3 regions of the Pseudomonas sp. FP2338 genome follow, and region 2 is predicted to be linked to each of the others. Evidence: predicted binding sites of a transcription regulator. Region 2 holds the regulator's gene; each other region holds the start of a gene.
The links. Region 2 encodes FliA, which starts transcription of late flagellar genes. Its sites were predicted from a motif close to CTAAAGTTTNNNNNNNNNNNGCCGNTAA; they were not measured.
Positions count from the first base shown of each region.

Region 1 (5,824 bases), 370 kb from region 2:
TCGGATGCCGGTGCAGTCTGGGTGCCTTGGGTCAGGCGTACCGGCGATTGCGCGTTGGGCGTCATCACCGCCAATTGCGGGCGTTGTTGCAGGTGGTGCGGCACGGCCTGGCTGATCTGTGCAGGATCATTACTGCCGGTCGATTGAAAATGAAACATCACCAGTGCAGCCAGGGCTATGGTGTTGAGGGCTAACAGAAGGGCACTGTTCATGGTCATGTTCTCCGCTAAACGCCGTGGCTGAATGGGTTTGTAGGAGAAGTATTGCAGGTCCCGTGCCAATCTATTATTTCAATAAAATCAATGCCTTGAGTCTACTCGAAAGCATCGCCAGGATGCAATTTGCAATGATGGCACTTTGGGGTAGTGCATTTTGCACGACAGGGTTCGGGCCCCGTGGCTGCCGGGCAAAGCGCGCATCGGCAGAACAAGGATCGGCCTACACTCAAAAAGCCCACGGACGACATGACAAAACCCACCTCGGCCGTTAACATGCACGCCGTCCGTCGCAGTGCCCCGTGCCCGATGGCTGTCATTTGTCCCAGTAGCTCAATTGGATAGAGCATCCCCCTCCTAAGGGGAAGGTTGGCCGTTCGAACCGGCCCTGGGACACCATCTTCAAAAGCCCTGCACAGGTTGTCCTGGCAGGGCTTTTTTGTGCGCGCCGGCAACACCGGTCGAACCTTGCCGCCTGTCAGGGTTCACAGCAGGGGCGCCGTGTGTTTCGCGTACTTTTGTACGTTGCATATGTACCTTGCATGCAACCAGGCAGCGTCTGAACGATTAAGCAAAAATATTCCCCGGAAAACGGCCCGCTGCTTCTGTCCGCTCCCGGCAACCCCGGACTATCATGCTGATAGCCCTGTCCCTCACTTCAAGGAGCCGCTCGGAACGCCGATGCGCCAGATCTGGAAATCTTTTCGAGCCCTTTATTTCGCCTCCTTGATGATGTTGATCGGGTCCGGCCTGCTCAGCACTTACCTTGCCTTGCGTCTGGCAGCCGACCACGTCGACAGCCTGTGGGTGGGTGCCTTGATGGCGGCCAACTACTTCGGCCTGGTGCTGGGCGGCAAGATCGGCCATCGGCTTATCGCTCGCGTCGGCCATATTCGCGCGTATGCCACCTGTGCCGGGATTGTCGGCGCGGCGGTGTTAGGCCATGGCCTCATCAACTGGCTGCCGGCCTGGATTGTGCTGCGGATGATCGTGGGCCTGGGGATGATGTGCCAGTACATGGTCATCGAAAGCTGGCTCAATGAGCAGGCGGACGCCAAGCAGCGTGGCGTGGTGTTCAGCGGTTACATGATCGCGTCTTATCTCGGGCTGGTGCTGGGTCAGTTGATCCTGGTCATGCACCCTGAGCTTGGCCTTGAGTTGCTCATGCTGGTGGCGTTGTGCTTTGCCTTGTGCCTGGTGCCGGTGGCCATGACCCGACGTATTCACCCGGCGCCGCTGCACCCGGCGCCCATGGAGCCGCGCTTCTTTATCAAGCGTGTGCCGCAGTCGCTGAGCACGGTGCTGGGCGCGGGGCTGATCGTCGGCTCGTTCTACGGCCTGGCGCCGCTGTATGCCTCGCAGCAAGGCTTGAGCACCGAGCAAGTCGGTCTGTTTATGGGTAGCTGCATTTTTGCCGGTCTGTTGGTGCAGTGGCCATTGGGCTGGTTGTCGGACCGCTATGACCGCGCTTTGCTGATTCGCTGCTTTGCCTTGTGCCTGGCGGTGGCGGCGTTGCCGTTGGCCGTAATGACCCAGGTGCCGCTGGAAGTACTGTTCGTGGCCGGCTTCCTGTGTTCCCTGGTGCAGTTCTGCCTGTATCCCTTGGCGGTGGCGTTCTCCAATGACCATGTGGAAGGTGATCGCCGCGTGTCGCTGACGGCCATGTTGCTGGTGACCTACGGCATCGGCGCGAGTGTCGGGCCGCTGTTGGCGGGTGTGGTGATGAAGCTGTTCGGCAGCCACATGCTGTATGCGTTTTTCAGCCTGTGTGCATTGATCCTGGTATGGCGGATCCGGCCGAAGGCGGTGACCAACCTGCATCAGGTGGACGATGCGCCGCTGCATCACGTGGCGATGCCTGACAGTATGTCCAGCTCGCCGCTGGTGGCGTGCCTCGACCCGCGGGTGGATGAGGCGGTGGTGCAGGAGCAAATGCAGAGCATCGTGCCTGAGCCGGAACCTGAAACCGAAACTGACCCGCAACAACCTGCGGATGAACCCGCTTTTGAAGGGCCGCCGGAGCCTCTGGGGCCGGACGAGCATCCTCATGACTTGAGCAGGGCGCGCCCCTGAAAGCAAAAACGGGCAGATCCCATCAGGATCTGCCCGTTTTTATTGACGCGGCCTTTAAGGTTTAAAAGTCGTCGTCCTTGTCAAAGCGCCGCGCTTCGCGCTGCAGCTGGTACACAAAACGTTCAACCTGGCGCTGTACCAAGCCGCTCATATTGTGAAAGCGCACGCCGGCGAAGGTGGTGTTGATCTTGTCTTCGAAGTGCAGGTAACGCAGTTCCACCGAGGTGGTCATGCTGCCGAAGGGCAGGGCGGCGATAAAGCGGTCATAGACCTGGCCCAGTTGCAGGCGATCGGCGATGTCGCCTTCAAAACGCAGCTTGCAGCCGGTGGCGGAGATGTCCAGCAGCTTGCCGCTGATCGGTGCCTTGAGCTTTTCGCCACCCAGCTCGATGCTGACCAGTTGGGCCAGCTTCAATGCGGCGCGAAAGGCATTGCGACGCTGATGGTAGACCACCTCGTCGGGCATGCTGCCGGTGTAGATGCGGTGGCCGCCTTTTTCACTGATGGTCAGCGTGCCGTTGCTTTCCCAGGCGATTCGCACGCCATCATGGAAACCTTCAATGCGGAACGGTTCGCCATTCTCAAGGTAGCGTTCACCGTCGCGGGGGATCATTTCGTCGAGGGCGAGCGTTTTGCTGTCCCGATCAATATCCACCAGATAGCTTTGGAACCGCTGGCTGCGTTCATGAAAAGTGATGATCAGCGGGTCATGGCTTTCTTGCAGCATCCGCAACGTGCTGGCGATTTCCAGAGGCGTGGTGAGCACCTTGGGTGGCTGCGGAGCATCTTCCGCATTAAGGGCGTTGAACACGGTTCTTCCATCTCCAGGCAAAATACGACTACACGCAAGAACCGGCATTTTGCCAGTATGTAACGCGCCTTGGATAGGGCGCGCTGTAAACCGGTGTCAGGCTTGGCTGCGGGTGCTTGGCTTGACCAGGCGCGAGGTGGAACCCTGGGCGTTGTACAGAGCTGGAGGCTCTCCGCCGTGGAGTATGCGCAACTGGTTGGCGGTCGTAGCCTGCTGCAGCTGGATCGACTGGCCGTTGAGCAGGTTGGCTTCCTGGCACTGGGCCAGCAATTGATTGAGTGCGGTGCTCTGCGCCAGCAACTGATCGCCTACCGAGGAGTGGCTGGCCAGTTGTGCCAGGCCGTCATGATCAGCCGGCAGGCCGAGGCTGATGAGAATTTCGCTGCGCTTCTTGCCATGCTGCTCCAGCAGCACGATCAGCGACTGTTTGCGCGCCAGGATTTCTTCCAGCAAGCGCATATCCCGGCCATAGAGGGCCAGGGATTCTTCTTTGAGCAGCTCGAGCAAAAGTTGCGTCGGCGCCAGATCATCAATGATCAGTTCAAGCAAATGTTCGTCGTGGTGCATGGCTGGCCTTGGGTTTTAAGCGTCCACAAGCCCTGCGCAGGCCTTTGCCTAGCGCTCGGCTTCGAAGTTAAGCAGCTTGCTGGCTACACGGTTGCTGTCGACTTTATAGCTGCCATCAGCGATTGCCTGCTTCAATTCGGCCACGCGGGCTTTATTGACAACGGGTTGATCGCGCAACGAGTCAGTGACCTTCTGCAACTGTTGAGCCTCATTGCTCAGGTGTACCGATTCCCCGCTCTGGCTGGCGCTGGCCTGTTCTGCCTTGGCGGCAGGTGCTGGCTGGGACTTGGCTTCTACGCCGTCCTTTGCCCCGCTGGTGCGCGTATTGCCCGGCAAAGCCTGGGTGTTATTTAAACGACTGAAATCAATGACCATGTTAAAAAAACCTCTGGGTATTTGGACGCTTGCCATGTTTTCGGCCATACCCGGACAAACTTTAGGCCCGATTGACAATAAACCTGTACAGGTCGACATCCCACGCACAGTGTAGGAAAACCTGGCGTTTCACACCAGTGATCTATAGTGCCACCTCGACCTGGCCCGGCGCCGTCACCTGCGCCTTGATCACACGGTTGGAATTGAGGTTCTTGACCCGGATCTGCTCGCTCATCCCGCCATTGGACAGCGCCTCGCCCGGCATTTTTACCGTCAGCCCGCCGCTGCTGGCGGAAATCACCACCTGGTCGCCTTTGCGAATCACCTCAGCCTGTTCCAGATGCACCAGCGTAATGACCTGGTCGGTGACCATTGGTCGGGTCAGTTTCTGCCCGATGGCTTGGTCCACAGCGGTGAGGTAGCCCTGGTTGATCAGGCTGATGTCGCGTTCACGCAGGGCCACGTCTTCAAAACCAATGATGCCGGTGCGTTTGAGCGGGCGCGTGACGACCACTACGTCGCGGAACAGTTTGACCTGCGCCGGCACAAATACGGTCCAGGGTGAGGCGCCCTCGCAGCGCACTTTTACCGTCACGCGGCCGATGGGCTGGGCCGGGCTTTCGAGGCTGGCCGTCAATTCCTTGTCGCACATGGGCATGCGCAGGCGCGGGTCCAGTTGGTTGACCTGGATTTCGTAACGCCCCGGTGTTTGGGTGGTCGCCAGATAATCTTCTACAGTGAACTCAAGAAAGCCTTGGGTGACGCCGATAAGGAGATCAGGCAAGGTGACATTATCTGCGCGAGCCGTGGTGCCCGAGCCCAAGGCAAGCAAAGCCATCGTTGCGCAGAGCAATCTGCGATACCGTGGGATGCGTCGGAAAACTGTCGTTTTAAGGTTCATAGACCAATAAATAGCAAAGCCCGTGCCGTTTAGTGTTGGGTGAGCGTCGTTGCCCTTGTAGGTATAGCCAAAGGTTTTAGCGTAGGAGTCAAGGCATGGCAGGAGTAATGGACTCAGTAAACCAGCGCACACAGCTGGTAGGGCAGAATCGCCTGGAACTGTTGCTTTTTCGCCTGGACGGCAAGCAGCTGTACGGCATCAATGTGTTTAAAGTGCGGGAGGTGCTGCAGTGCCCCAAGCTGACCATATTGCCTAAATCCAGCCCGGTGGTCTGCGGCGTAGCGAATATCCGAGGCGCGACCATTCCGATTCTCGACCTGGCCATGGCCACCGGTTCCTCGGGGTTGCAGGACCGCGAAAGCCCCTTTGTGATCATCACCGAATACAACACCAAGACCCAGGGTTTCCTGGTGCGCTCGGTGGAACGCATCGTTAACATGAACTGGGAGGAGATCCATCCGCCGCCCAAGGGCACCGGACGCGATCACTACCTCACGGCGGTGACGCGGGTCGACAACCAATTGGTCGAAATCATCGACGTGGAAAAGATCCTCGCCGAAGTCGCCCCCACCTCGGAAACCATTTCGGTTGGCGTAGTAGACGCCGAAACTGCGCACAAGGCAGTGTCACTGCGTGTGCTGACGGTGGATGACTCCTCGGTGGCGCGCAAGCAGGTCAGCCGTTGCCTGCAAACCGTCGGTGTGGAAGTGGTGGCCTTGAACGATGGTCGCCAGGCCTTGGATTACCTGCGCAAGCTGGTGGACGAAGGCAAGAAGCCGGAAGAAGAGTTCCTGATGATGATCTCCGACATTGAAATGCCGGAAATGGACGGCTACACCCTCACGGCCGAGATACGTAACGACCCACGCATGCAAAAATTGC
Region 1 covers NZ_CP117436.1:4,869,034-4,874,857, reverse strand. The annotation lists gene PSH96_RS22010 (hypothetical protein) at 1-212, opposite strand, end outside; tRNA gene PSH96_RS22005 (tRNA-Arg) at 538-614, shown strand; gene PSH96_RS22000 (MFS transporter) at 897-2,288, shown strand; gene PSH96_RS21995 (flagellar brake protein) at 2,350-3,099, opposite strand; gene PSH96_RS21990 (flagella synthesis protein FlgN) at 3,196-3,666, opposite strand; gene flgM (flagellar biosynthesis anti-sigma factor FlgM) at 3,715-4,041, opposite strand; gene flgA (flagellar basal body P-ring formation chaperone FlgA) at 4,184-4,942, opposite strand; gene PSH96_RS21975 (chemotaxis protein CheV) at 5,038-5,824, shown strand, end outside.
Region 1: a site for FliA is predicted at 4,079-4,106, ahead of flgM (flagellar biosynthesis anti-sigma factor FlgM). Genes of this name have one in related genera too.

Region 2 (5,824 bases):
AGCAGGTTCGCATCATCCGGTCGGCTTTCCAGCTCGACCAGTTGTTCGGACAGTTGCTCTAAAATTTCGCCGGCCTCTACAAGGAAATCCTGAAGGATTTCTTCATCGGCGCCGAAGCTCATGTGGGTGCTCCTTAGAAGCCTAAACTGGATAACAGGTCATCTACGTCATCCTGACCTGACACAACGTCTTCACGTTTATCGGCATGAATCTGCGGACCTTCACCCTTGGCGAGATGTTTTTGTGGATCTTTTTCCGAGAGGATCGCTGCGCGGTCATGTTCGATGCCGGCAAAACGGTCGACCTGGCCGGCCATGAGCACCAATTTGAGCAGGTTGCTTTCCACTTCGGTGACCAGTTGGGTCACGCGCTTGATCACCTGACCGGTGAGGTCCTGGTAATCCTGGGCCAGCAGAATGTCATTGAGGTTGCTGGCCACCGTGCGGTTTTCCTGTTCGCTGCGCGACAGAAAAGCGTCGACCCGACGCGCCAACTCACGAAACTCCTCAGCCCCCACTTCGCGGCGCATGAAGCGGCCCCAGTCAACGCTGAGCGCTTGTGCTTCGGTGGCCATGCCATTGACCAACGGCGTGGCGTTTTCCACCAGGTCCATGGTGCGGTTGGCCGCCGCCTCGGTCAGCCTGACCACATAGGACAGGCGTTCGGTGGCGTCAGTGATCTGCGAGATTTCTTCGGCCTGGGGCATGTGCGGGTCAATCTGAAAATTGACGATTGCACTGTGCAGCTCGCGTGTGAGCTTGCCCACTTCCTGATACAGGCCGCGGTCACGGGTCTGGTTAAGCTCATGGATCAACTGCACCGCGTCGCCGAACTGGCCTTTTTCAAGGCTGTCGACCAACTGGTGAGCATGTTTTTTCAGGGTCGATTCAAAATCGCCCTGTGACGTTTCTTTATGCTCCATAGCTCCCCCGTGGTGATATCAGCCGTGGATGCGTTCGAAGATTTTTTCGATCTTCTCTTTCAAGGCCAACGCCGTGAATGGCTTGACCACGTAACCGTTAACCCCGGCTTGGGCGGCTTCGATGATCTGTTCACGCTTGGCTTCGGCGGTCACCATCAACACAGGCAAGCTGCGCAGTTTTTCATCGGCGCGCACGTGACGCAGCAAGTCGATGCCGGTCATGCCCGGCATGTTCCAGTCGGTTACCAGAAAGTCGATGCTCCCGCTGTTGAGGATCGGAATCGCCGTCAGGCCGTCATCCGCCTCGACCGTGTTGGTGAACCCAAGGTCACGCAACAGGTTTTTTATGATCCGCCGCATCGTTGAGAAGTCATCAACGATGAGGATTTTCATGTTCTTGTCCAATTCGACCTCCAAGCAGTCTTAAACGCGCCCAGCACCTGGACGCGCCATTTCAATCAACAGGCGTTACACAAAAAGGACTGCCCAGGGCACCACGGCACGAACCCGCGAAAGCGTGAAGCCTTCGCGGTAGCGTCTGCAGTGTCCCCACACTGCCTGTCAGCGCGCGCGCCACTCTCCCAATCGCCCCCGCAAGCGGGCTGCGCACTGGCTATGCAGCTGGCTGACACGCGATTCGCTGACCCCCAGGACCTCACCGATTTCCTTGAGGTTCAGCTCTTCGTCGTAGTACAGCGCCAACACCAGTCGCTCACGCTCCGGCAAATTGGCAATCGCCTCCGCCAACGCGCCCTGGAAACGTTCGTCTTCCAGGTCGCGCGACGGTTCGAGATGTGCACTCGCGCCGTCCTCGTGCAGCCCTTCGTGTTCGCCGTCCTGCAAAAGGTCGTCGAAACTGAACAGGCGGCTGCCCAAGGTATCGTTCAAAATCCCGTAGTAATCGTCGAGACTCAATTGGAGTTCGGCCGCAACTTCGTGATCTTTAGCGTCACGACCGGTTTTTGCTTCAATTGCGCGAATTGCGTCACTGACCATGCGCGTATTGCGGTGTACCGAACGCGGCGCCCAATCCCCTTTACGCACTTCATCGAGCATCGCCCCTCGAATGCGGATACCCGCATACGTCTCGAAACTCGCGCCCTTGCTCGCGTCGTATTTGGTCGACACTTCGAGCAGGCCGATCATGCCGGCCTGGATCAAGTCCTCAACCTGCACACTGGCAGGCAGGCGTGCCAGCAAGTGATAGGCAATGCGCTTGACCAAGGGCGCATAGCGCTCGATCAGTTCGCCCTGGCTGTCACGTGCCGACTTTTTGTAAAGGTTGTAGCCGCTGGATGTCATAGCACCGGTCCTGCGCTCGTCTGATGCACCAATCGCTCGACGAAAAACTCCAGATGCCCCCGAGGGTTGGCAGGCAACGGCCAAGTATCGACCTTCTGGGCAATAGCCTTGAACGCCAGTGCGCACTTCGAACGAGGGAACGCTTCATAGACTGCACGCTGCTTTTGCACAGCCTTGCGCACACACTCGTCATAGGGAACTGCGCCCACGTATTGTAAGGCGACATCGAGAAAGCGATCCGTGACCTTGGTCAACTTGGCGAACAGATTCCGCCCTTCCTGCGGGCTTTGGGCCATGTTGGCCAGCACGCGGAAGCGGTTCATGCCGTAGTCACGGTTCAGCAGCTTGATCAGGGCATAGGCGTCGGTGATGGAGGTGGGTTCATCGCACACCACCAGCAGCACTTCTTGCGCTGCGCGCACGAAGCTGACCACCGACTCGCCGATGCCGGCGGCGGTGTCGATCACCAGCACGTCGAGGTTGTCGCCGATATCGCTGAACGCCTGGATCAGGCCGGCATGCTGCGCCGGGCTCAGATGCACCATGCTCTGGGTGCCTGAGGCGGCCGGCACGATGCGAATGCCACCGGGGCCTTGCAGCAGCACATCGCGCAGCTCACAACGGCCTTCGATCACATCGGCAAGGGTGTGTTTGGGTGTCAGCCCCAGCAGAACGTCCACGTTCGCCAGGCCCAGGTCAGCATCCAGCAGCATGACGCGACGGCCAAGCTCTGCCAGGGCCAGGGACAAATTCACTGACACGTTAGTTTTCCCGACGCCACCTTTGCCGCCGGTCACCGCGATCACCTGTACGGGATGCATGCTGCCCATTTTATTTCTTTACCTTGTCTTGCTTAGACGCAGGCTACATGGCTTGGCCGCGTGAATCGCTTGCAGACCATCGATGTAGATACATTTCACGGTGTTCATCCTGCCTCACCCCACCCGCTTAGCCGGGTTGTGGTAAAGGTCGGCGAACATGTCGGCCATCGCTTCCTCGCTAGGCTCTTCTTGCATTTGCACGCTGACAGCACGGCTGACCAACTGATGACGGCGCGGCAGATGTAAATCATCCGGGATCCGCGGCCCGTCGGTCAGGTAAGCAACCGGTAACTCATGACTGATCGCCAGGCTCAACACCTCGCCCAGGCTCGCCGTTTCGTCGAGCTTGGTGAGGATGCAACCGGCCAGGCCGCAGCGTTTGTAACTATGGTACGCAGCGGTAAGAACCTGTTTCTGGCTGGTGGTTGCAAGCACCAGGTAATTTTTCGACTTGATGCCACGCCCGGCCAGGCTTTCGAGCTGCATGCGCAGTGCCGGGTCGCTGGCTTGCAGGCCGGCCGTGTCGATCAACACCACGCGCTTGCGCAGCAGCGGGTCGAGCGCATTGGCCAGGGACTGGCCCGGGTCGACGTGGGTCACCGTCACATTGAGGATGCGGCCCAGGGTCTTGAGCTGCTCCTGGGCGCCGATGCGGTAGCTGTCCATGCTCACCAACGCGATGTTCTGCGCGCCGTACTTGAGCACATAACGGGCGGCCAGTTTGGCCAGGGTGGTGGTCTTGCCCATGCCGGCCGGGCCGACCATGGCAATCACGCCGCCCTCTTCCAGCGGTTCGATTTCCGGGGTGACGATCATGCGCGCCAAGTGCGCCAGCAACATGCGCCAGGCTTGGCGTGGTTCTTCGACTTCAGCCGTCAGAGCGAGCAAATCGCGCGACAACGGGCCGGACAGGCCGATGCGTTGCAGGCGGCGCCACAGGTTGGCCTGTTGCGGTTTGCTGCCTTGCAGCTGCGTCCACGCCAACGAGCCCAGCTGCACTTCGAGCAGCTCACGCAGGCCATTGAGTTCAAAACGCATCGAGTCGAGCGCGCGCTGGTCGACAGCGGCGGCCGGGGCTGGCGCTGCAGGGCGCGGCGGTTCTTTGAAGGTCGGTTCTACCAACGGCTCGGCGGCGGTCAGCGGCAAGCCGGCGAACAATTGGCGATTGGTGCTGGCATCGCTGTCGCCACGCATGCTCAATTCAGCCTGGGCCGAGACAATGCGCGAAGCGGTTTTGCGCAGCTCGTCTTCGAGTTCCATGTTCGGCACGCGCGGCGCCAGCGCCGATGGGGTGTAATCCAGGGCAGCCGTCAGCTCGACACCGCCGGCAATGCGACGGTTTCCAATAATCGCGGCATCGGCGCCCAGCTCATCACGTACCAGTTTCATGGCCTGACGCATATCGGCGGCGAAAAAACGCTTAACTTGCATAACCCACTACCTCAGCCGTTGGGCCCTACTGTCGCGACGATAGTCACTTGCTTATTGTCAGGAATTTCCTGATAAGCCAAAACGTGCAAATTCGGAACTGCCAGGCGACCAAACCGCGACAACATCGCTCGAACCGGGCCTGCCACCAGCAGAATCACCGGGTGGCCCGCCATTTCCTGACGCTGGGCGGCTTCGATCAACGAACGCTGCAATTTCTCAGCCATGCTTGGCTCCAGCAGAACGCCCTCTTCCTGGCCAAGTCCGGCCTTCTGAATACTATTGAGCAATATTTGTTCCAACCTTGGTTCCAAGGTGATAACAGGCAGCTCAGACTCAATGCCTACAATGCTTTGCACGATGGCACGGGACAACCCGACACGCACCGCAGCCACCAAAGCGGCAGTATCTTGACTCTTGGCGGCATTGTTGGCGATGGCCTCGGCAATGCTGCGAATGTCGCGCACCGGCACCTGTTCGGCGAGCAAGGCTTGCAGCACCTTGAGCAACTGCGACAGCGACAGTACGCCGGGCACCAGTTCTTCGGCCAGTTTTGGCGAGGCTTTGGCCAGCAACCCCATCAATTGCTGGACTTCCTCGTGGCCGATCAGCTCGTGGGAGTGCTTGTACAGGATCTGGTTGAGGTGGGTGGCGACCACGGTGCTGGCGTCCACCACGGTGTAACCGAGCGATTGAGCCTGGCTGCGCTGGCTGACTTCGATCCATACCGCTTCCAGGCCAAAAGCCGGATCTTTGGCGGTAATGCCGTTGAGCGTGCCGAACACTTGGCCGGGGTTGATCGCCAACTCACGGTCCGGGTAAATCTCGGCTTCGGCGAGGATCACGCCCATCAGGGTCAGGCGGTAGGCGCTGGGGGCCAAATCGAGGTTGTCGCGGATGTGTACGGTGGGCATCAAGAAACCCAGGTCCTGGGACAGCTTCTTGCGCACACCCTTGATCCGCGCCAGCAATTGGCCGCCCTGGTTGCGGTCCACCAGCGGAATCAGGCGGTAGCCGACTTCCAGGCCGATCATGTCGATCGGGGTGACGTCATCCCAGCCCAACTCCTTGGTTTCCTGGGCGCGGGCCGGCGATGGCAGCAAGTCTTGCTGGCGGGCGATTTCCTGCTGAGCCTGGACCTTGACGGCATTTTGCTTGCGCCAGAACAGGTAGGCGCCACCGGCGGCCATGGCCGCCATGCTCAGGAACGACACGTGGGGCATGCCCGGCACGATGCCCATGATCGCCATGATACCGGCGGCCACGGCCAGCGCCTTGGGCGAGGCGAACATCTGGCGGCTGATCTGCTTGCCCATGTCTTCGGAGCCCGAAGCACGGGTAACCATGATGG
Region 2 covers NZ_CP117436.1:4,501,785-4,507,608, forward strand. The annotation lists gene PSH96_RS20270 (chemotaxis protein CheA) at 1-122, opposite strand, end outside; gene PSH96_RS20275 (protein phosphatase CheZ) at 134-922, opposite strand; gene PSH96_RS20280 (chemotaxis response regulator CheY) at 941-1,315, opposite strand; gene fliA (RNA polymerase sigma factor FliA) at 1,484-2,224, opposite strand; gene fleN (flagellar synthesis regulator FleN) at 2,221-3,054, opposite strand; gene flhF (flagellar biosynthesis protein FlhF) at 3,160-4,476, opposite strand; gene flhA (flagellar biosynthesis protein FlhA) at 4,488-5,824, opposite strand, start outside.

Region 3 (5,824 bases), 1.8 Mb from region 2:
CAGCCAGGCGAGCCAGAGCCCGGCCTGGGTCAGGCGCGTGGCGCCTTCGATGTCGCCGGCACCATGGCGGATGGCGACCAGCGTGCCGACGGCGGCAATCACGCCGATACAGAAAATCGCCACGAACGAATAACTCGCCGCGCCCAGGCCACCACCGGCCAGGGCTTCGGGGCTCAGGCGGGCCATCATCAGGGTGTCGGTCAGCACCATCAGCATGTGCGCCAACTGTGAGGCAATCAACGGCCCTGACAGCCGCAGAATGGCCCAGAGTTCAGTACGCACCGGATGTTGCATGATCATCACGCTCAAAAAGTCAGAGGTTGGGGAAAGGGTTGATTCTCGGCGCTCTTGAGGCATTACACAAAAGGATAAAAGCGATCACTTGCATGATTAAAACTCATGCTAGGGTTGGATATTGCTCTGAGGAGGTTCTTCCATGCCACGTCGTCTGCCTCCGCTGTATGCCTTGCGCGCCTTTGAAGCCGCCTCCCGGCACAACTCATTCACCCGTGCGGCCGATGAGCTTTCCATTACGCAAAGTGCGGTCAGCCGGCATATCCGCACGCTCGAAGAGCACTTCGCCTGCCGCCTGTTTCAGCGCAGTGGCCGCAACCTGCAGCTCACCGAAGCGGCGCGTCTGCTGTTGCCCGGCGTGCGCGAAGGCTTCGCGGCGCTGGAGCGCGCCTGCCACACCCTGAACGCCGAAGACGACATCCTGCGCATGAAGGCGCCGCCGACCCTGACCATGCGCTGGTTGCTGGCGCGGCTCAGCCGTTTCCGCGCCTTGCAGCCGGGCAATGAGGTGCAACTGACCAGCGCATGGATGAGCGTGGATGAAGTGGACTTCAACCAGGAACCTTTCGACTGCGCTGTATTGCTGAGCTACGGGCACTTCCCGGCAGATTGGGAGGCCTGCTACCTGTTCCCCGAATTACTGATCCCGGTGGGCGCGCCCAACTTGCTCAATGACGGCCCCTGGGATGTCCGGCGCCTGGCAAGCGCCGAGTTGCTGCACCCCACGCCCGACCGCCGTGACTGGCGCAATTGGCTCGAGCGCATGGGGTTGTCGTCCCAGGTGTCGCTCAAGGGCGGGCAGGTGTTCGATACCTTGGAGTTGGGCATGATCGCCGCCGCGCGGGGTTATGGCGTGTCCATGGGCGATTTGCTGATGGTGGCCGAAGAGGTGGCCCAGGGCCGCTTGAGCCTGCCGTGGCCGACGGCGGTAGCCAGTGGGGAAAATTACTACCTGGTGTGGCCGAAAACCCGCCCCGGTGGTGAGCGCTTGCGGCGATTGGCGGAGTTTCTTCAAGGCGAAGTCAACGCCATGGAATTGCCCCAGGTCGAACGCCTTGCCTAGCCTTATGTGCAATCGTTTGCGCGATACCCCTGTGAATCGCTCAAGTATTGCCCGCGCTTGCCGAATAAGGTGTGCTGGAACCCCCATTTTCCAGCGTTTCCCACCCGATAATTTGCCGAGCTGCGCTAAGAGATCAGGATGATCCTGGCCCCGGCCAGGAGCTGTCATGTCTCAACCTCGCGCTCGGATCGCCTCTCAGTTAGGCCTTGCCTTGGCCGTTATTTTAGCGGTCGTCATCAGCGGCAGTACGGTGTTTGCCCTGCGTTCCCTCGACTCGGCCAACCTCGACATCCGCGAGGAACACCTGGCCAGCGAGGCCCGCTTGCTGGCCGACCAACTCAACACCTTCCACAGCACCTTGCGCGAGAGCACTCAGCGATTGAGCGGGCTGTTTGAAAAGCGCTTTGGCGCCGGCTTGAGCGTGCGCGCGGATCAACAGGTTGCGGTGGCCGGTGTGCAGACCCCAAGCCTGCTCCTGGGCGATGAGGTGTTGAACAACAACTTCGCAGAGGTGGACGAGTTCAAGCAGATGTCCGGCGGCGTGGCCACGGTGTTTGTGCGCAGTGGCGAAGACTTCATCCGCATCAGCACCTCCCTGACCAAACAAGACGGCAACCGCGCCATCGGGACTGTGCTGGATCACCAGCATCCGGCTTACCAGCGCCTTTTGGCCGGGCAGAATTACATTGGGCGGGCGGTGTTGTTTGATCGTGCCTACATGACCCAGTACAGCCCCGTGCGCGATGCCGCTGGCAAGGTGATCGCCGTGTTGTTTATCGGCTTTGATTACACCGACGAGCAAAAGGCCCAGTTCGACAACCTCAAACGCTTCCGTATCGGCCACACCGGCTCGCTCGCCTTGTTGGACGAACAGAAGCACTGGCTGGTGCCACCGGCCGGTGTGCAGGCGTTGGACCAGGCAGTCCCGGTGATGCTTGATCTGGCCAAGAACCCAGGCAAAGGCCGCTTCTGGAGCGACAAGGACGAAGATTTCTACAGCGTTGCGGTGCCGTTCGAAGGCGGGCCGTGGTCGGTGGTGGCGAGTATGCCGAAGTCCGAAATACGTGCAGTCACTTGGGCGGTCGGTATTCGCCTGGTGATCGGCAGCGTGCTGGCGATGTTGCTGGCAGTAGGCGCGGCGGTGTGGTTGCTGCGCAGAAAATTGCAGCCTTTGAGCGACTTGGTACGCCAGGCCGAAGCCTTGGGCGCCGGCGATTTGAGCGCTCGCTTGAATGTGTCCAGCCATGACGAAATCGGCCAGTTGGCGAGCAGCTTCAACCAGATGGGTGAGGCGCTGTCGACCATGGTCTCGCACATCCGTAAAGCGGCCGAAGAGGTCAACAGCCGAGCCCAGGCGTTGTCCGGCCTGTCGGGTGGGGCCTATGAGGGCATGGAGCAGCAGTCCGGCGAAATCACCAGCATGGCAGGCGCAGTGGAAGAGTTCAGCGCCACCTCGCTGAACATCGCCGACAACATGGGCAATACCGAGCGACTGGCCCAGGAAAACGCCCAGCAGACGCGTATTGGCCGCACCTCGATGCAAGAGGCGTCGTCGTCGTTGGAGCATATCGCCACCGCCCTGAACAGCACGGCCACGGTGATCAACACCTTGGGCCAGCGCTCCCAGGAAATTGGCGGGATCGTCGGCGTGATCACCTCGATTGCCGAGCAAACCAACCTGCTGGCGCTCAACGCCGCCATCGAGGCGGCGCGGGCCGGTGAACAAGGCCGGGGCTTCGCGGTGGTTGCCGACGAAGTGCGCAACCTGGCCTCGCGCACGCGCCAGGCCACCGACGAAATCTCGGTGATGATCCAAAGCATCCAGCAGGAAACCGGCAACGCCATCAGCACCATGGAACACGGCAACGTGTTGATGCAGGAAGGCCTGTCGCGCAACGCTGACGTGGCCTCGGCCCTGGCGCGCATCGACGAGCAAAGCCGTTCGGCAGGCCAGCAATTTGCTGCCATCACCACTGCGACCCAGGAGCAGAGCAGCACGGCCAACGTGCTGAGCAGCAACCTGCAGAGCATTGCCCTGGCCAACAGCGAACAGCGCGAAGTGGTGTCGAACCTGGCCATTACCGCCAAGGAACTGGAAACCCTGGCGGCCGGCTTGCGGCACGAGGTTGACCGTTTTCGTTAAGGCTTAATGCTCGCCCAGGCCTGGGTCCACGCGCTTGCCGATGTCCTTGAGGCGCGCCAGTTGGTCGACCATCCCCGGTGCCTCGTCCATGCTGGTGACGAAGGTCCACAGGTAGGTCATGACCGCGTAGATGTGGCCGGCCTTGACCGCCGGCGACAAAGCCAGCTGGCTGATCGCGACCACAAACAGCAGGGCTGCCAGCGTGCCGAGAAACAGGTACGCGGCGGCCTCGCGGTCGGACAGCCAGATGCGCAGGCGTGACAGCACCTGGTAGTGGCGACGCAAGGTGGGTGCGCCGACTTTTTCCACCAGGCCGATTTCCTTCTCCAGGCGATCATTCAGGCGCTCATGCAGCTCCTGGTTGCGCTGGGCAAAGCGTGGCAACAGCGTCACACACAGCAGCAGGGCGGCCAGGCACGCCAGGCCGACCCACGGCTCAATCACGATCAGCATCACCGCCGCGCCGATAATCGAGACCAGCGCCGTGGCGATAATCGGCACGTGTTTTTCAAAGAAGTCGACGAATTCGCGCGCAAGCACCACCCGCGCGGCGGATTTTGAGGTGCTGTGATTCTGCTGGCGCTGGTTGAGAATCACCGGCACCGCAAGGTCGGCGTAGATTCGCGTGAAGGTGCGCGTATCCAGCGCGCGCCGCGCCGCGCCGACCACCCAGAACGCCATCACCACCAACGCATAGAACAACGCGCTGGTGGCATCGCCACGGATAATCGAGTCCACCGCAAACCCGGCAAACAGCGGGTAGGCCAGCAGCAGCGCATTCTCCAGCGCCACCAGTGACAGTGTGCAGAACAGCTTGCCGGGGTAAGCCTTGGCAATCGCCTTGAGCGTTTGGCCGGCGGATTGCTGGCCGATTTTCTTGCTTTCTTCAATCAGGATTTGCGGGGTCACGGATGACATGAGTGCACCAAAGGGGTGATAGACGCTATTATTGAGCGACTGCTCAAGTATCCTTGAGCGATCGCTCAAAAAGCAAGCTCCGCTTATCTACGGGTGCCTGAAGGAATTGCCCATGTCGCGTATCGACCGTAAAGACCAGATCATCGCCGCCGCCCTGGAGCTGTTTCGCAGCAAGGGTTTTGCCGATGTGTCCACCCGTGACTTGGCCGAGCATGCCGGCCTGTCGCGCAGCCACGTCTATCACTACTTCAGCGACTGGAGCGAACTGCGTCGCGAAGCCTTTGTGCGCTTTGCCAATGAGCAATTGGATGAAGTGCGCGAACCGTTGGCGGATGCGCCGCCGCTTGAGGCGCTGGTGGGTTTTTTAAGTGATTGCCTGCCGAGCACCGCTGATGCCGGCTGGGCGTTGTGGCTGGATGCCTGGGACGAAGCCATGCACGACCCGCAAATGGCCCAGGCGTATCTGGTGATCAATGCGCAGTGGCAAGGCATGCTGGCCGGGGTGATTGAGCGAGGCGTGGCTGAGGGTGTATTGCGCTGCGAATCGCCGCAACGGGCGGCCCGGCAAATTTTCGCATTGGCGATGGGGTATGCCGACGACCTGATGCTCAAGCCGTCTGTGGAGTCGGCCGAGGCGGTGCTCGATGAGGTCATGGAAGTGGCGCAGCTGCTGCTGGGTTTTTCCGCATAAGGCTTAGCCCATTGCGGCAGGCCGGTACTGCAAGGCCTCCTGCAAATGATGCCGGGCGATGTTTTCAGCCTGTTCAAGGTCGGCCAGGGTGCGCGCCACCTTGAGTAAACGATGGGCTGCGCGCAGGGACAAGGTCAGTCGTTCGCAGGCGTTTTCCAGCCAGCCTTCATCGGCTTTTGCCAGTTGGCAGTGCTTGCGCAGCCCTGGCAGGTCCAGGACGGCATTGGCGCAGCCTTGGCGTTTTTGTTGGCGCTCACGGGCCTCGGCGACTTCCGCCGAGGCTGTTGCGGTAGTGTCACCATCCTGTTGGAGCGGGTTCAGCGCGGTGGCTTCCCGGGCAACAGTGAGGTGCAAGTCGATCCGATCCAGCAATGGCCCCGATAGCTTGTTGCGGTAGCGCTGGATTTGCTCCGGCGTACACCGACAGCGCCCGCTGGGTTCGCCCAAATAGCCGCAAGGGCAGGGGTTCATGGCGGCCACCAATTGAAACCGTGCCGGAAAACTCACCCGGTCACGGGCGCGGGAGATCACGATATGCCCGGATTCGAGCGGCTCGCGCAGCACTTCCAGCACCTTGCGATCAAACTCCGGCAGCTCATCCAGAAACAGCACGCCATGATGGGCCAGGGTGATTTCCCCCGGCTGCGGTTTTGACCCGCCGCCTACCAGCGCCGGCCCCGACGCCGAATGGTGCGGCTGACGGAACGGGCGGTGC
Region 3 covers NZ_CP117436.1:6,255,154-6,260,977, reverse strand. The annotation lists gene PSH96_RS28525 (NorM family multidrug efflux MATE transporter) at 1-300, opposite strand, end outside; gene PSH96_RS28520 (LysR substrate-binding domain-containing protein) at 437-1,357, shown strand; gene PSH96_RS28515 (methyl-accepting chemotaxis protein) at 1,524-3,500, shown strand; gene PSH96_RS28510 (ABC transporter six-transmembrane domain-containing protein) at 3,504-4,418, opposite strand; gene PSH96_RS28505 (TetR/AcrR family transcriptional regulator) at 4,531-5,109, shown strand; gene PSH96_RS28500 (YifB family Mg chelatase-like AAA ATPase) at 5,113-5,824, opposite strand, start outside.
Region 3: a site for FliA is predicted at 1,397-1,424, ahead of PSH96_RS28515 (methyl-accepting chemotaxis protein). Genes of this name have one in related genera too.